Regions from separate parts of the Acidilutibacter cellobiosedens genome, predicted to be linked through region 1. Evidence: riboswitches for the same ligand, from Rfam matches in the RefSeq annotation. Region 1 holds a riboswitch; each other region holds the start of a gene.
What was found. A riboswitch is a leader RNA that binds a small molecule or an ion and turns the genes downstream of it on or off. The one in region 1 is predicted to bind S-adenosylmethionine.
Positions count from the first base shown of each region.

Region 2: another riboswitch for S-adenosylmethionine. It lies ahead of EQM13_RS16585 (peptide ABC transporter substrate-binding protein); the one in region 1 lies ahead of metK (methionine adenosyltransferase).
Region 3: another riboswitch for S-adenosylmethionine. It lies ahead of EQM13_RS13895 (M20 family metallopeptidase); the one in region 1 lies ahead of metK (methionine adenosyltransferase).
Region 4: another riboswitch for S-adenosylmethionine. It lies ahead of EQM13_RS06550 (methionine ABC transporter ATP-binding protein); the one in region 1 lies ahead of metK (methionine adenosyltransferase).

Region 1 is NZ_CP035282.1:697,636-701,077, forward strand. It holds gene EQM13_RS03315 (phosphodiester glycosidase family protein) at 1-787, opposite strand, end outside; tRNA gene EQM13_RS03320 (tRNA-Pro) at 950-1,023, opposite strand; gene EQM13_RS03325 (ferritin-like domain-containing protein) at 1,260-1,796, shown strand; SAM riboswitch class I at 1,890-2,001, shown strand; gene metK (methionine adenosyltransferase) at 2,071-3,258, shown strand.
Region 2 is NZ_CP035282.1:3,426,252-3,429,693, forward strand. It holds gene opp3b (oligopeptide ABC transporter permease) at 1-342, opposite strand, end outside; gene EQM13_RS16580 (periplasmic substrate-binding domain-containing protein) at 447-872, opposite strand; gene EQM13_RS16585 (peptide ABC transporter substrate-binding protein) at 857-2,119, opposite strand; SAM riboswitch class I at 2,375-2,492, opposite strand; gene EQM13_RS16590 (reverse transcriptase domain-containing protein) at 2,682-3,437, opposite strand.
Region 3 is NZ_CP035282.1:2,890,239-2,893,680, reverse strand. It holds gene EQM13_RS18755 (hypothetical protein) at 1-180, opposite strand, end outside; gene EQM13_RS13895 (M20 family metallopeptidase) at 259-1,161, opposite strand; SAM riboswitch class I at 1,260-1,371, opposite strand; gene EQM13_RS13890 (sigma 54-interacting transcriptional regulator) at 1,601-3,442, shown strand, end outside.
Region 4 is NZ_CP035282.1:1,395,270-1,398,711, reverse strand. It holds tRNA gene EQM13_RS06570 (tRNA-Leu) at 1-70, opposite strand, end outside; gene EQM13_RS06565 (HAD family hydrolase) at 150-806, opposite strand; gene EQM13_RS06560 (spore coat protein) at 1,005-1,283, opposite strand; gene EQM13_RS06555 (hypothetical protein) at 1,302-1,508, opposite strand; SAM riboswitch class I at 1,745-1,845, shown strand; gene EQM13_RS06550 (methionine ABC transporter ATP-binding protein) at 1,967-2,971, shown strand; gene EQM13_RS06545 (methionine ABC transporter permease) at 2,972-3,442, shown strand, end outside.

The DNA.
Region 1 (3,442 bases):
AAAGTTTAAGTTCAACGGTATCTCCTACATGGAAATTATTTAAAAGGGTATCTTTGACTCTTCCCCTTCCTGTAAGTATGTATCCATCTTCAGGAATGTTCACAGCTTCTTGACCTACACGCACATCTGTTACAACGTCATTTTCCACTACTACCTCTATCATATCGTTAAATAATTTGTTTCCTATGGACTTTTGGCCCCAATGCCTATTATAAAGCATTATCTCCTCATATTTTTCACTGGCTTTGTTGACAGCAGATAATATGACTTCCGAGTTTGTTGCAGAAGAAACCGCTGCAAGTTTTTTATTGAAGTAATTAAGAGAAGGATTATTGTTCTCATCTAATACAAAAGCCGGAAGAGCATAATCTTTACTCATAGGCGAAGAAATCATGTCTCCGTCATTAATTAATGCTCCGAGAGAGTGAGGAATAGGATTATATTCGAAGAAATCTCCGTTTATTCCTCCTAGGGCCCCTGAATCTTTTACCATAGTACTTACTTTTTCTCTATTTGAAATTCCCTTTTTACTGAATAAGCCTTTGACTTCAGTATACTTATCTTTTAAATTAACCCTGAGAACATTTATATTCCACCATCCTTTAGTAGTAAATTTAAGGATGTTGCTGTATTCTACTCCGCTGGAGAGATGTTTCGAATTTTTTGTTTCATATATTACAGTAGGCATAACAGGATTAGTAGCTACAGTAAAAGCTGGGGAAGCTGCGGATAATATTGAAACGAGTACTAAGAGTAATATAAAAGATTTTTTAATTTCTTTTTTCATTAATGTCACCTCACTTGTTTTTTATTAATATTTACTTAAGGGAACCCCCTAAAAATATTATATAATTTAAATATCTCAAATTGATTACAAAATCATTACAATCATTTGACAAAGGAAAAAAATAACGAACAAAAAGAATTATATCTCCTTGTTCGCCATCAGTCGGGGTGGAGGGATTCGAACCCCCGGCCCCATGGTCCCAAACCACGTGCGCTACCAAGCTGCGCTACACCCCGTAACTATTATAGTATAATGTATCTTACGATTTCGTGCAACGTGACAAAATAAGTTAAATGGGAGATTTATTCATTTATAGATTAAGTATCCTTGAGAAATCAGCATTTTTCTCACTGTATCTATTGATTTGAAAGGGAAGTAAGAAATTATATTATGATGTTCAATTATATGAACAGAAATTCTTTCTAATCATATTCTATATTAAATCAATTAAATATATAAGGGGGAAAATTGTATGAAACAAATGGGTGGTAATGAGATAATACATGGAGGATATGCGGACCCGTCTCCATATCCGGAAATTAAAGTTCTGGGAGAAAATAAACTCTATGCGGAGATTCTGATGGATGACTATGCAGGAGGGGTTAGTGAATTTACAGCAATAAATCAGTACTTATATCATTATTTTATTTCCAACAAAGAAGCGGAAGAAGTCGCTAATATGTGGGAACGTATATCTATCACGGAAATGCATCATATGGAGATGTTAGCAGAAACCATTTTACTGTTGGGAGGCAATCCTATATACAGAGGGAGCCAAAATACAAATTGCTGTTGTTGGAATGCGGGATATGTATATTATGGATGTAACTTATGTGGCCGGCTTCATGCGGATCTTATGTCTGAATACGAAGCAATTCGAAACTATGAGAGACATATCAAAGAGATTAATGACCCTTATGTTCAGGCGATTTTGGCGAGAATTATTTTGGATGAAAAAGTTCATATTGAACATTTTAATAAGGCTATTGGAAAGTATTGCGGCTGGTAATTGAGCATTGATATTTTTTATTGACGAATCATTTTAGCAGTGTTATAATTTAGTCAAGTTCTTATATTGGAAATAATTGAATAAAAATCTTGAACCTTATCAAGAGTGGTGGAGGGAATGGGCCCTATGAAACCCGGCAACCTGAAATGTGTACTTACTTCAATGGTGCTAAATCCCACAGAAATGTTGTTCTGAAAGATGAGGTGCATTTGTTGCCTTTTCTTCGGAAGAGGTTTTTTTATTTAAAAAAACAGAAAATCAAGGAGGCATTTGTATGAAAAGATGGTTGTTTACTTCGGAATCCGTAACAGAGGGACATCCTGATAAAATCTGCGATCAGATATCGGATGCCATATTGGATGCTATATTAGAAAAGGATCCGGAGGCAAGAGTTGCTTGTGAAACAAGTGTTACTACAGGACTTATACTGGTGGTTGGTGAAATATCCACAAAATGTTATGTAGATATACCTAAGGTTGTAAGAAAGACTGTTAAGGAAATAGGATATACCAGAGCAAAATATGGTTTTGATGCGGATACATGTGCGGTAATTACTTCAATTAATGAGCAGTCCCCCGACATAGCTATTGGTGTAAATAAAGCATTGGAGCAGAGAGAATTGAGTGAAGATGAATTAGACAGTATCGGTGCCGGTGATCAGGGAATGATGTTTGGATTTGCCTGCAATGAAACGCCGGAACTAATGCCTCTGCCTATATCTTTGGCTCACAAGTTATCAAAGAGATTGGCGGAAGTCAGAAAAAATCATACGCTTCCCTATTTGAGGCCAGACGGGAAGACTCAGGTAACTATTGAATATGAAGACGGAAAGCCCGTAAGAGTTGAAAATGTTGTAGTGTCCGCTCAGCATTGTTCAGATATTGATTTACCAACTATCAGAAAGGATATAATAGAAAATGTTATAAGTAAGATAATACCCTTAAATATGATAGATGAGAATACCAAATACTATGTAAATCCTACTGGAAGGTTTGTTATCGGAGGTCCAATGGGGGATTCGGGACTTACGGGAAGAAAGATAATAGTCGATACTTACGGAGGCTATTGCAGACATGGAGGAGGGGCCTTTTCGGGTAAGGATCCTACAAAAGTAGATCGTTCTGCAGCCTATGCCGCGAGATATGTGGCAAAAAACATAGTAGCCGCAGGAATTGCGGAAAAATGTGAAGTAGGACTTGCTTATGCCATAGGAGTGGCAAGACCTCTGTCAATTTATGTGGAGACCTTTGGAACAGGAAAATTGACTGATAATGAAATTGAGAGCTTAGTTAACAAACATTTTGATTTGAGGCCTGCTGCAATCATCAGAGATTTGAATTTAAGAAGACCTATATATAGACAAGTTGCAAGCTACGGTCATTTTGGAAGGCCGGATTTGGATCTTCCTTGGGAAAGAACTGATAAAGTAGAAGAATTGAGAAAAGACGGATTTAAACTTTAATACCATTGAAAAATTTTTAAAATTTAGAAGACATGAGTTAGTTTTAAACTGATCTTATGTCTCATTTTTTATATGAAGTTAAATAATTAAATTTTACCGATATAACGGTAAGATTAATATAAATAAAACGATTTCATAATACTATAATTATAAATAGATTATAAATATAGCTAAAATGTGATAC
Region 2 (3,442 bases), 1.0 Mb from region 1:
TACGGTAGTTCCCAAAATCATGGCTTGTGCCCCTAATTGAAGTGACGGACCAATGCGTTTAGCCAATATGGACTTGACCGGTTGGTCGCCAAACTGTAGCGAAATGCCAAAATCTCCTCGAACCGCACCGGACATATAAATTATATAACGTTTCACCAAAGGTTTATTTAATCCATATCTTTTATTCATAATTTCCCGTTGCTTATTTGTTAACTTTGCTTCATTGTTATAGGGAGTTCCCGGCAAAAAATTCATCAGCAAAAACGTACACGAACTAATAAGAAAAAGTGTTATCAGCATATAAACTACCCTTTTTAAAATAAATCTGAAAAAATTACTCATATTTATCTGCACCTTTCTTTTTGTTGTTATTTCATATTTCTAAAGTTAGGTAAAGTCTATTTTTAAAATAGACTTTACCTGATAATCTAAAATTAATTGGTATATTATTTAACAATATAAGCATGGGTAATCTCTAATGGAGTACCTAAGTTGTGAGTAACGATTCCTTTAACCTTTGGGTTTATCAAATAACTTGACGCTCCCTGGTATAAAGGAGCAACAACTGCCTTACTCAAAATATATTTCTGTGCCTCCTGCAAATCCTTCCATCTTTTTTGAGGATCTGTTGAATCATCAGTTTTAATCTTTGTAATTAGCGCGTCATATTTGGAGTCTTTATACTGCCCGTGATTATGTTCATATGTTGAGAAAAACAGATTCAAGTAACTAACCGGATCAAAATCTCCGGTCCAACCGCCGAGAGCCAAATCAAAATTATAAGCCATCATCTTTTCAAAACGAACTTTTGCGGGAACATTGCTCAAATTAATAGTCAGTCCCGATAAATTAGTCTCTAATTGACTTTGCAAATATTCCCCGTTCTTTTGGCTCCTTCCGTATCACTGGTGATTAACGTCAATTCAACTTTTTCCACTCCCAATTCGCTTTTAGCCTTTTCCCACAGTTTTTTCGCTTCCTCAACATCCGTTTTTACCAAGACACCTGCTTCATCCGAAAAATCCTTCCCTGTATCTGGATTCGTCGCAATTCCTTTAGGAATAATTCCCGTTAAAGGTCTTGAGCCATCGACAAGTATGTTGTTTACCAACTCATCTCTATTGATTGCCAGTGAAATTGCCTTTCTGAAATTTTCATTTTGCAGAGTGGGGCTTGAACTTATGCCAAATTCAAGATTAGAATCTGTCAGAGTAAGTACCGAAAGAAAGTCATCATTATTTATATACTGACTGATATAATCTCCAGATAAAGATGTAGCGTCAATAGCTCCTGATTCGTACAGATTAATTCCAGTTCCCGTTTCTTTAACAACCTGAATATTGATTTTATTAAGTTTTATATTATCCTTATCCCAATAATTTTCATTCCTTTGATAATTCCATGTAAGACCTGTACCATCCCAGTCTTTCAGGACAAAGGGGCCATTTCCTAAAGTATTTTCACTTGTTGTTCCGTATGCTTCCCCCTTAGATGTTGCAAATGCTTCATTCTGAGGAAATAAATTTACAGATGATAATGAAGATGTAAAATACGTATCCGGATATTCAAGGGTTACTTTGAGTTCCGTATCACTGACGGCTTCAACTCCTAATTCCGAAGGATCTTTTGTCCCTTCATTAATTGCTTTGGCATTCTTTATGTTGAAAAATGTACTTGCGCTTTGGGCCGCCGTTTCCGGTGCAAATAACCGTCTCCATGCAAAAACATAGTCTTTAGCGGTCAATGGATCTCCGTTTGCCCATTTCAAATTATCCTTAAGTTTAATAGTGTACACCAAACCGTCTTCACTGATTTGAGGATCCCCTTCTGCCTCTACTGGAACGGTTTTATTATCTCCGTCAATTTTATATAAACCTTCTGCAAATATTTCAATTTGGGAAGAACTCAATGTATCATAAGATTTAACAGAATCTGCAGTAGGCAATTCACTTGAAATAACCCAGTTCAATTCTTGCTTGTCAGCCAATTTTTCAGCAGAATCAGAAGATTTTTCACCGGATTCGGGTACACTTTCTTCCTTTGAAGTTTCTTTTGAGCAACCTGCAAACATTAAAGCCAATACCAATATCAATAAAATTAATCTTATTCTATTTTTCATGCTTATCTCTCCTTTTATTATTAAATTACTGTGAATAATTTTTCTTATAATATCGTTACAACATATTTTTATCATCCCCTTTATTAACACGAAAGCACACCTATAAGTCATAGGAAAACTTAATGTAAACTTAACCTTAAATAGGTTTTCAAAAAAGGCCGCTTCAATTTATTAGTACTTCAATAAAAGCCTTTTTCACAATTAAAAACCTACTTTCTTAATAAGAAAGCAGGTTAATAATCTAACTGGCATGCTTTCTTATCTCTCAAACCATCATGGTTTGCAGGATTTGGCACCTTTAAATAATATACTTTCATATTATTCAGGCTGCCGGGCTTCATCGGGCCAGTCCCTCTGCCTCTCTCGATAAGAATCAAAATTAACTTTTCATAACCCATAGGAAAATCCTATTTTACCTTAACGTAAACTTAACCTTAAATTAGTTTCAAAAAAGGCCGCTTCAATTTATTAGTACTTCAATAGAAGCCTTTTTCACAAATCGAGTAGGGCAAAATAAATTGCCCTCTCACACCACCGTACATACGGTTCCGTATATGGCGGTTCAATTAAATCTAACATTACGCCTGTGCTCATAGTAATCTAATGGACTGATTAATCCTCTTTGGGTTAATATAGCCTTAGAAATTGCTCTTGATACACAAGTTTTTGTTGCTACAAAATAGTACCTGTCTCCGCAATATGAGGTTAATCTTGCTAGGTCCTTGTTAACTCCTAACTTTTGTAATCCCCATTGCCTTTTTGATGGCCGATATTCACCTTTGTCCATTATTCCTGCTTGAAGAAACTTTCGGATTAATGACTCAGTGTCAGGATCATTTATGATATTGTGTACCAAACTCATCAGTTTGTCTTGCGGAACAGTATCAAAAAATTTTTCCAGGTCAATATCTACTACCCATAGATACCCATCGTTAAAATATTCCAGTAGTTTTACTACCGCCATTTCACAGTTCCTGCCTGGTCTATATCCATAACTGGTTCCTGAGAATTCTTTTTCTGCAATAGGACTTAAGACTTGCACTATTGCCTGTTGTATTATCCTATCCATGGCTGTAGGTATTCCTAACTTTCTGGTACCTCCATTAGGTTTTGGAATTTCTACTCTTAAAACTGGTTGTGGTCTGTAACTTCTTTCCTCTATCTCGACTTTAATTCTTTGCCAATTTTCTCTAATATATCCGTCAATTTCATTGATAGTTATTCCATCAACTCCACTTGCGCCTTTGTTTGAACATACACTTCTAAAGGCTTGATACATATTTTGTCTGTCCAGAATTTTGTCCAGTAAAGTTGTCATAATGT
Region 3 (3,442 bases), 1.6 Mb from region 1:
TTTAATTTCTTTCAACAATTTTTTATTTAAAATTAATTTTAATCCTGTTAAAGCCAATGTTTTAGCTCCTAATAAGAGGGCTCTGTCACCATCCTTTGAACGAGCGGCTTCCCTAAATTCTATTGTATGTCCTACTAAATTGTCAGGACCTATTTTAACTGAAGGCTGAATAGTTGGCACTACGTGACTGATATTTCCAACATCACTGGATCCACTGGCTTTATTTTCCGGCGAATGAATATCTAAACCAAAGGATTCTCAGATTTCTTTAAAAACATCGTCAAATTTTTTATTAGGCAGAATATTATCAACTGAATTTTGAAATTCAATAATATTTACCTTTGCTCCGGTAGCAAGAGCGGCACCATTAGCAATGCCTTTTATTCTTTGAGTGACTTTGTCGCATTTAATTTTTGTATCTGCTCTTATGAAAAAGCGGGCTTTGGCATATTCAGGTATAATATTAGGCGCATCTCCACCATGGGTAATTATTCCATGAATTCTTACATCACTTGTTACATGCTGACGCAGAGCATTTATCCCATTAAATAAAAGTATAACTCCATCTAAGGCATTAATCCCCTTTTCGGGAGCTGCTGATGCATGAGCGGATTTTCCTATGAATTCAAAATCAAGGGGATTTACCGCAAGAGATTTTCCTGTAGTATATGTTTTATTTCCGGGATGAACCATTAAACAAGCATCGATTCCTTTCAATAGATTATGCTTTACAAAACTTCCTTTGGCACTTCCGTTATTTCCTCCTTCCTCGGCAGGAGTGCCTAAAACTACAACTTTTCCTCCCGTTTCGTCCAATACTTTTCCTAAAGCAATTGCTGCCGCGGCACTACTGACTCCTATGATGTTATGGCCGCAAGCATGACCTAATTTAGGAAGTGCATCATATTCGGCTAAAAATCCAATGGTAGGCCCCGATAAATGAGAAGATTCCTTTTTTGCAATAAATCCTGTGGGATGACCTGCTACATTTTTTTCTACGCAAAAACCTTCTGATATTAAAAGCTGTGTTAATAGATTACTGGCCAAGATTTCCTCATTTCCTATTTCAGGGTGATCGTGAATCTCATGACTTATGGAAATATACTTAGAACTATTGGATTCTACATCTTTTAAAATCTTTTGTTTTATTTCTTCTGACATTTTAAGCATCACCTTCTTCTGACATATTATGAAAATGAAAAACCTCTTCTTAATTTAAAGTAAGAAGAGGTTTATATCAAAAGATGATACATTCGCTCTTCTTATCTTCCAAGCTATAAAGCTTGCTGGAATTGGCACAGCATTCTCTAATGAAAAGAATCCGCTGCCGAAGTTTCATAGGGCCAGTCCCTCCACCTCTCTGGATAAGAAGTTTTTCATATTCAATTATTAATAATGAATTATACAAGCATTATTTAAAAATGTCAACAAATTTTTTTATAATCCATCGTCACTTTACTTTATAGCATATAAGGCTTAAATAGGGTATAATGGATTAAATAACAAAATAATAAGAAATATTTTAAGTACAATTTTATGTGGCAGCTAAACGTTAAAATATAAAATTTAATGTTTAGCAAAGAAGGAGAATAAGATAAGTATGAAAAGGAACAAGGATAAAGTATATAATTTTTTAAAAGTTATGTCTTTAGATTTGTGTAATAACAAAAAGAGAGGTGTAACTGCCAGCGAAATATCAAAAGAATTAAATATCAAAAGAAATGTTGCAAGTCATTTGCTGAATGAATTGTATATGGAAGGCAAAGCAATAAAAATTAATACGAGACCTGTTTATTTCATAGACAGGGATGCCTATGAAAATAATTCTATATTGCAGAAAACGATTGGTCATGTGGAAATCGGAAGAGGAACGGCAGTTGAAAAATACGATCCCTTTGACAAGATAATAGGAAGTCATGGAAGTCTTAGAGAACAGGTCAAAATGTGCAAGTCGGCTGCTACATATCCTCCTGACGGTCTTCCCCTGCTTCTTATAGGAAATAGCGGTACAGGTAAAAGTTTTATGGCACAAGTTATATATGAATATGCAAAGAATAACAAAATAATAGCCGAAGATGCTCCTTATGTCATATTTAATTGTGCAGAATATGCAGACAATCCGGAATTGTTGTCGGCAAATTTATTTGGTTTTGTGAAAGGTGCTTTTACAGGTGCTGATAAGGATAAAATAGGGTTGTTGGAGGAAGCTAATGGAGGTTATTTGTTTTTAGATGAAGTTCATAGGCTGACTCCGGAAGGACAGGAGAAACTTTTTTTATTTCTTGATAAAGGAATATTCAGAAGATTAGGAGAGTCTAACAATTGGAGGTCATCAAAGGTTAGATTTATCTTTGCTACGACGGAAGAACCGTCTTTGAGTCTTATTAACACATTTTTACGTCGTATACCTTTAGTTGTAAGCATACCGGATTTGTTCAGAAGGCCTGTTCAGGAAAAATTGCAGATGATATACAATTTTTATCAGGAAGAATCAAAAAATATCGGAATAGATATTGTTGTCAGTAAACAGGTGATGGATGTTTTATTAAAGATCAATATATCGGGAAATATAGGAAAACTGAAGAATGCAATCAAATACAGTTGTGCGTCGGCTTATGGTGCATATGTAATGGACAGTGTTAAGATATTGAAAATACATTTATACGATTTACCTGCAGAAATTAAGACCAAAGTTGATTTTATTTTAACAGGAAGTATATTCAGCAGCATGTTTGTATCTAAAGATATACCTAAAGATTATGCCCCCAATGATATATTTGAAGATTCCACGATAAATAAAGAAACAGAGGTACTGCTTGATTCTATTCGGGATTATAAGAATAATAAAACCGATATACGGAATTTCAAGAAAAAAATGACGACAACCATAGATAAAGTTTTAGATAAAATTATATTTGAAGATATAGAAAATTATAATGACACTGTTTTTTATAATGAAACTAAGAAGGTTATACAGAATATTTTGAAAATTATGGAGAACTTATATGGAATCAGATATTACGGCAATGCATCCATCGTTTTTACATATTTGATAAATATAATGTATGATGGTATTACAAAAAAACTCGAAGGTAACTATGACTTTGAGGCTGCTTTGAATATTATAGAAGATGTTTTCCCAAAGGAATTTTTAATTGCAAAAAAGATGACAGGACTTATTGAGGTTAATCTTGATATGAAAACCGACAGATTAATATTAATTTATTTTACATTATATATAAATACATTTAACCAAGAAAATAACGGGGAAAATATTACCGCTGTAATTATTTCTCACGGATATTCTACAGCGAGCAGTATTGCAAGCGTTGCAAACAGGCTTCTGAGGCAGTTTATTTTTGAAGCTTTTGATATGCCTATAGAAATGTCTATTCAAGAGATTATGCATAAAATATGCAGTTATCTAAAGGGCATAAATACG
Region 4 (3,442 bases), 700 kb from region 1:
CAAGGAGGGACTCGAACCCTCAAAACTACGAACCTGAATCGTATACGTATGCCAATTCCGTCACTCGTGCAATTACATATATTCTAACATAGAATAATTAATCTTTCAAGAAAAATATTTTTTGTTTTATATATCCATTTTTCTAATTTTTATAATACAGAAGATAAATATATTCGAACTTCTTCCAAACTATTAAATACCTTGTCTGCTGAAGATTCAATTTCTTTGTTTCTTACCATATCGGGAACAAGAAAAACATTAATCCCTGCATTTTTTGCAGCTTTTATCCCCGGTAAAGAATCTTCCAAAACTAACGCTTTTGAAGTATCCACATTGGCTTTGCTACAAGCCTTTAGTAATATTTCGGGATTCGGTTTACCGTTTAAAACCTCGTCTCCGGAAACAATTATATCTATATGGTCCGTCAAATTTTCAAGTTTTAAATATTTTTCTACAGTTTTCCGATAACTTGAAGATGCCACAGCAATTTTAATATCTTTATTCCTTAAAAAATTTATCAGAGAATCCAGCCCTTTCTTTTTACGGACGGTCTTATTCTTATCTATAATCTCTCCTCTTACCTTCTTCATATAATTTCTCCATTCATTTATAGGAGCAGCTTCCCCATATATGTATCTCAGTTCTTTTAATAGATCTTCTTCTGTTTTACATATAAGCCCTTCATATGTTTCTGAACTTATCTCAAATTTATACTTTTCAGCTGCTACCTTCCAAGCTTCGTATGATATTCTTTCTGTATCAAACATCAATCCGTCCATGTCAAAAATAGTTAACAATAAATCCATTGCCTTGACCCTCCTGCAAATTTATTTAAGTCTCATGCTTCAAATGTTGAAGACATCCTAATATATTTTAACTCAAGTGTATTTTATATTCAATACATTAGAAATATCTAATCAATTGTTTCCATTCTAAAAATCCCTTGAAATGAAATATTATCTCATTTCAAGGGATTTCAAAAAAGTATATTCTCCTATTTGGATTTAATGCATATTCATTCCTGAAGTCCCGGACATTCCAGATGAAAGGCCGGTTTTAACAGTCTGAATAGATTTTTGATCAGCAGGAGGAGCCGGATTATAGTATCCTTTTTTTTCTGCTATTTGGAATAACTGATATTGAAATTGTTCCGCTTCATTTCTAAGTTGCTGCAATGTGCTCCTCAATTGCTGATTGGAACATTCCGTTATAGCTTTGGTATAAGATTCTATACTGGCTTTCGTTCCTGTCAAAACATCACTTACCATATCTTTTTCTTGCATATTATCCCTCCTTAATTTTTATAGTGAATTTGTTAAATTAGATGCGGTAGTTTGAGCATCTTGCCCGGACTGCTTAAACATCTGTTTAAGCTGAGCATCGTGACATTGATTAGAGTATAGATCAAATTTGGCAGCCATCGTTTGATGACAACTTGCAATTTCCCTTATGCTTTGAAGTTCACTTTGATTAATATTTCCTAAATTAACAGTATTTTTAAGCGCCATAAAATTTCTCCTTTCCACAAAATATTTTGTTCCTTAAATATTTTGTGTCTTTAGTTTGTCTATTATTCATTTAAGATTTTAGAATAGTTTTTTATTCATAGAAAAATACTTTAACTATAATAAAATATTATAAAAAAATTTTTAATGGAAACATAGTTTTTAATTTTTAAAAAATATTGACAAAAACTTAAATTACTATTAGAATATTTATTATACAAATTAATAGTAAGTTTAAACTCTTATCTAGAGAGGTGGAGGGACTGGCCCGATGAAACCCGGCAACCTGTGTAAATACAAGGTGCCAATTCCTACGGTAATACTTGCCGAGAGATGAGAGGGGATATAGTCCTCTTTCTTCCGAAAAGAGGTTTTTTTATTTAAAAAACCTTAAATCATTGAGAGAGGTATTTTATTGTCTTTATTACTTCACAGAGTAATTCTTTAAAGGGGTGAATTTGTTGATTACCATTGAAAACTTATCAAAAACTTATATACAAGATAATAAAAAAATTATTGCTTTAAAAAATATAAATTTAAACATAGAAAAAGGTGAGATATTTGGAATAATAGGGTTGAGCGGTGCAGGTAAATCAACTCTTATCAGATGTATAAATCGTCTTGAAGAACCTGACAGCGGAAAAATAATAATTGATAATGTGAATATCACAAATTTGAATAAAAATGAACTGAGAGAAGAAAGAAAGGGAATAGGAATGATATTTCAGAGCTTTAACCTTCTTTCCTCAAAAAATGTATACGATAATATAGCCTTTCCATTGCGATTGGAAAAAATGGATAAAAAAGACATAGATAAAAGAACAAAAGAACTCGTGAAATATGTTGAATTAGAAGATAAAATAAATTCCTATCCAGCCCAGTTAAGCGGGGGTCAAAAACAAAGAGTAGCAGTAGGAAGAGCATTAGCAAATAACCCTAAAGTACTCCTCAGTGATGAAGGTACTTCCGCATTGGATCCGATAACCACCAAATCGATTTTGGCATTGCTAAAAAAAATAAGAGATGAATTCAATGTCACCATAATCATGATTACTCATCAAATGGAAGTGGTTAAGGATATTTGTGACAGAGTCGCTATCATAGAAAACGGTAAAATAATAGAATCAAATACTGTCGAAGAATTATTCAGACATCCTAAGACAAAAATTAGTCGTTCTTTTATAAACAGCCTGAATATAAACACCGATGAATTCGTTCCACTGCCTAAAATTGATCACGGAAAATTAATAAGACTAAGCTTTAGTAAAGAAAACGCAAGAAAACCGGTTGTATCCGATATGATAAAAAAATTTAATATTTCTGTAAACATACTTTCCGGAAATATTTACGATCTAAATAAAACGAGCGTTGGATATTTGATTGTTCAAGTAGACGGAGAAAATGAAGAAATAGAAAAGTCCCTATCTTGGCTTAATAATCAAGGTATCAATTTCGAGGTGATTTAAATGGGGCAACTGGTATATGAAGCAACTTTAGAAACTATATATATGGTATTTTTCTCTACTATATTTTCTCTCCTTTTAGGATTCCCTTTAGGTGTATTATTAACAATTACCGAAAGAGGCGGAATATGGGAGAAGCTTATGTTAAATCAGATTCTGGAAGGAATAATCAATATTCTAAGATCCTTTCCTTTTATCATACTCATGATCCTCGTTTTTCCCGTATCCAGAATTATTGTGGGAACGACCATCGGAACGACTGCTACAATTGTCCCTCTTTCCATTTCTGCCGCTCCATTCGTTGCAAGAGTAATAGAAGAGGCATTAAAAAAGGTAGATAAAGGAGTCGTGGAAGCAAGTTTAGCCATGGGAGCTACAGTCAGACAAATCATATTTAAAGTATTGATTCCCGAAGCTATGCCTTCCTTAGTGTCAGGAATTACCCTAACTGTTATCAATTTAATCGGCTATTCT